2 regions of the Micromonospora sp. NPDC005257 genome follow, and region 2 is predicted to be linked to the other one. Evidence: predicted binding sites of a transcription regulator. Region 2 holds the regulator's gene; the other holds the start of a gene.
The links. The regulator HspR, encoded in region 2, represses chaperone genes until heat shock. The targets are predictions, from matches to a motif close to TTGAGTNNNNNNNACTCAA.

Region 1 (2,197 bases), on a different contig from region 2:
CGCGGATCTCCGCCTCGTCCCGGACCCCGCCGAGGGACACGCGGACGAAGTTGCGGCCCAGCGCCCGGGCGACCGACTCGCCGAGGCTGGTCTTGCCGACACCGGGCGGGCCGGCGAGGGCCAGCACCGCGCCGGAGCCGCGTCCGCCGACCACGCCGAGGTTGCGCTCGGCGCGCCGGTTGCGCACCGCGAGGTACTCCAGGATGCGGTCCTTCACGTCGGCCAGGCCGGCGTGGTCGGCGTCGAGCACGGCCCGCGCCGCGGCCAGGTCCGTGTTGTCCTGGGTACGCGTGTTCCACGGCATTTCCAGGACGGTGTCCAGCCAGGTACGGATCCAGCCCGCCTCGGGTGAGGCGTCGCTGGCCCGCTCCAGTTTGCCGACCTCGCGCAGCGCCGCCTCGCGCACCTTCTCCGGCAGGTCGGCGGCCTCCACCCGGGACCGGTAGCCGGCGGAGCCGTCCGGCTCGTCCTCGCCGAGTTCCTTGCGGATCGCGGCGAGCTGCTGGCGGAGCAGGAACTCGCGCTGGGACTTCTCCAGCCCTTCGCGGACGTCGCTGGTGATCTGCTCGGTGACCTCCTGCTCGGCCAGGTGTTCCCGCACCCAGCCGACCAGCAGTTCCAGCCGGGCGGTGACGTCCGGGGCGGCGAGCAGCTCGGTCTTCTGCGTCAGGCTGAGCCAGGGCGCGTAGCCGGCCGAGTCGGCCAGCTCGGACAGGTCGGTCATCCGCTCCATCGCGTCGATCACCTGCCAGGCGCCGCGCTGTTGCAGCACCGACGTCATGAGCGCGCGGTACTCGCGGGCGAGTTCCCGGGCGCGGCCCGCCGGGGCGGGCTCGTCGAGTGCGGTCGCCTCGACCCAGAGTGCGGCGCCGGGACCGGGCACGCCGGAGCCGATGCGGGCGCGGGCGAGGCCGCGGACGACCGCCGCGGGTTCGCCGCTGGGCAGCCGGCCCACCTTCTCGATCGTCGCGACCACGCCGACGGAGCCGTACTCGCCGTCGATGCGGGGCACGGCCAGGAGTTCCTTGTCGCCGGTGGCACGGGCCGCGTCGACGGCGGCCTGGGTGGTCGGGTCGAGGGTCACCGGGATGACCATCCCGGGCAGAAGGACGGCGTCGGTCAGCGGAAGTACCGGAAGAGTTGCCATCGAACACCTGCCATCACGTTGGTTGAGCGTGTCTGGCTCAAGTAACAAAACGTGCCCCTTGTTCCGGGTTGTGACCCAGGCCACGCACGAGGGTCGCGCTCGCGGGCCGGGCACCCAATCGCGGCGCCGTTTAGCGCGACCCGACGAATGGAAACGACCGGCTATTGTTGCGGAATTACCGCGCGGTAGGTCAAACTCTTAGCCACACCCCGCCCGACACAGGGAGTAATGGCGATGGCTAGGAAAGTAATCACCGTTCTGACCGACGACCTCGACGGCGGAAAGGCCGATCGGACCGTCGAGTTCAGCCTGGACGGCGTGGCGTACACGATCGACGTCTCCGACGAGAACGCGGGCGTCCTGCGTAAGGCCCTGGATCCGTACATCAGCGCTGGCAGGCGAATCAGCCGAGGCGGGGTCGAGATCACCCGCGGTGCCCGTCGCGCGACCCGGCCGAGCACATCCGGAATGGATCGCGAGCAGAACCGCGCCATCCGGGAATGGGCCGCCAAGAACGGGTTCGAGATTTCCGAGCGCGGGCGCATCCCGGTGTCGGTGGTCGAGGCGTACAAGAACCGCTGAGCCCCGGCTCATCGTCGGGCAACCGCGGGGTCACGCTGAGAAATCGGCGTGGCCCCGAGCGACTTTCTGTCGTCGATGTTTTTCGTCCGGCCGGATACCGCCGGCATAAAATTTCCTCCGGGGCACCTCCCACCGTGCCCTTCCGCGGGAACGGCCGCGGCCGCCCGAGGGAGTCCCCGGACGGCCGCGGCCGTTCGTCCGCTCAGTTGACCCGGATGCGCACCACGTCGATGGCCGGGGTCTGGTTCGCCCGCTCCATCATCGGGATGCGGTGCGAGCCGTCACCGGCCCAGACCGCGCACTGCGCCAGGCCCGACTGCGCCAGGCCCGGAATCTGGATCAGCACGTCGTCCGGCTGGTTGCCGCCCCGGCCGTCCTCGGTGGCGACGAAGAACGCCGGCACGTCCTGCGGGTTCGGGGGCTGGCGGGTGCTGCCCAGCATCCGGCAGGCGGTGTGGAAGTGGCCGC
Region 2 (2,197 bases):
TACCCCTGCTCCGTCAAACCGCGTTAACGTTTCGGCCCAGCAGCCAGGGTCCGCGGGTGGCGCGCGCCCCCGCCAGCGCAAGCGGAAGGTCGGCCGGTGAGCGTGCAGGAAGGTACGTTCCGCGGCTTTGCCAACCCGGTCGATCCCTCGCCCGCCGAACTGCGGGCGTGGGCGTATCAGCCGGATTCGGTGCCGCTGACCTCGATGCCGCCGGACTGGGATCTGCTGGTCGCCGGTGACCACCTGGTGCAGACGCTGTTCGACCTGGCGATGGACCAGAGCTGCCCGGCCCGGCGGTTCGCCCTGCACTGCCTCTACATCTACGCCGCCGACGGCATCCGGACGAACTTCCGCGCCCACCCCAAGCGCCGGTTCCGCAAGCTGGTCGAGCAGGCGGAGAAGTCCGGCGACGACTTGATGATCAACTGGGCGCACAACAGCCGGGTGCTGCTGGCCCGGCCGGACCTCTTCGTCTACCGGGACTGGTGCGAGGGCGGCCTGGTCCGCGAGAACCGCCGCCTCTGAGCAAACGACGAACGGGCCGGGATCCCCCGTGGATCCCGGCCCGCACGTCGGCGGATCGTCAGGTCGATCCGCCCTGCTTGCGGCGCCGCTCGTCGTCCCGCGCCCGGTCCACGCCGTGGTCCGTCTGGTCGGCGAAGCGCCCTTCCTTGACCGTGTCGCTGAAGCGTCCCTCGGTGACCCGGTCGAACCGCTCGCGGACGCTCTCGGCCACCTTCTCCAGCCGTTCCTCCGCGCGCTCGGCCACCTTCTTCGCCGGTTCCGTCATGGCTCCCCCCGCCAGCCCGGAGTCCGCATTCGGGGCTTTTGCCCCTATGGAAAAGCGTAGTGGACCGCGCCCTGCCGTACCCCGTTTTCCCCGACCCGGCCCGCGAACCGTCCGGGCGACGACGAAGGCCGGCGCGGCCCCGGGGGAGCGGGGCGCGCCGGCCTTCCGGTACGAGGTCAGCGGTCGGGTGCGCGGCGTGGACGCCAGACGACGAGCGCGGTGGACGTGCGGCTGGTGGGCACGAGGTCACCGCGGGGGAAGCCGCCGAGCGACTCCAGCTCGGTGATCCGCCGGTACGCGGCGTCCAGCTCCGCCTCCAGCCGGGCCACCCGCTGCTGCGCCTCTTCGAGCAGCCGTTCCAACCCGATGATCCGCTTGACCCCGGCCAGGTTGATCCCGTCGTCCTGGCTGAGCCGCTGCACCTCGCGGAGCAGCACCACGTCCCGGACGCTGTACCGGCGACCGCCGCCGGACGCCCGGCCGGCCTGCACCAGGCCCAGCCGGTCGTACTGGCGCAGCGTCTGGGGGTGCATCCCCGCCATCCGCGCGGCCACCGAGATCATCAAGACCTTGGCCTCGTAGGCCGGGTCACCCGAGCCGACGTACTCCTCCGACATGCCCGCTCACCTCCGCTGCCGCCGTCAACTGAATCGACGTACCCGCGCGTCGAGATGTTCCCGCGCGGCGGGCGGGGTCTGCGCCGCGAAGGTCTCCAGCGCCGCCCGCGCCTCGTCCGAGACCTTCGCCGGGACCACCACGTCGAGCGTGACCAGCAGGTCACCGGCGCGGCCGTCCTTGCGTACGACGCCCTTGCCGCGGGCGCGCAGCACCCGCCCAGCGGGCGTACCCGGTGGCACCCGCAGGGTCACCGTCCCGTCCAGGGTCGGTACGCGCAGGTCCGTGCCGAGAACCGCCTCGGCGTACGTGATCGGGACGTTCAGGGTCAGGTCGTCCCCGGTACGCCCGAACAGCTCGTCCGGGCGGACCTTCACCTGCACGAACAGGTCACCGGCCGGACCGCCCCGCTCGCCGGGCTCGCCCCGGCCGGCCAGCCGGATCCGCTGCCCGTCGGCCACCCCGGCGGGGAAGCGCACGGTCAGCGTGCGGGTCTTGGTGACCCCGCCGGTGCCGTGGCACTCCGGGCACTTCTCCTCGACCATCGTGCCGACGCCCTGGCAGTTGCGGCACGGCTCGGAGAAGCTGAACGACCCCTGGTTGCGGGTGGTCACCCCGGCGCCGTGGCAGACCGGGCAGGCCACCGGCTGGGTGCCGGGCTTCGCGCCGTTGCCGTGGCAGGTGTCGCAGACCCCGGGGGCGCGCAGCGTCAGCGGCAGCGTGACGCCGCTTACCGCGTCGGTGAAGTCGAGCGCCACCTCGGCCTCGACGTCGCGGCCACGGGCCGGGCCG

Region 1: lon (endopeptidase La) is a predicted target of HspR. The motif match lies at 1,170-1,188, and genes of this name have one in related genera.

The regions. Positions count from the first base shown of each region.
Region 1 covers NZ_JBIAKL010000001.1:649,675-651,871, reverse strand. Annotated here, with positions in the region: gene lon (endopeptidase La) at 1-1,147, opposite strand, end outside; gene ACFYO8_RS02695 (Lsr2 family protein) at 1,382-1,729, shown strand; gene ACFYO8_RS02690 (hypothetical protein) at 1,932-2,197, opposite strand, start outside.
Region 2 covers NZ_JBIAKL010000005.1:317,028-319,224, reverse strand. Annotated here, with positions in the region: gene ACFYO8_RS13735 (hypothetical protein) at 97-525, shown strand; gene ACFYO8_RS13730 (hypothetical protein) at 584-790, opposite strand; gene ACFYO8_RS13725 (heat shock protein transcriptional repressor HspR) at 967-1,407, opposite strand; gene dnaJ (molecular chaperone DnaJ) at 1,432-2,197, opposite strand, start outside.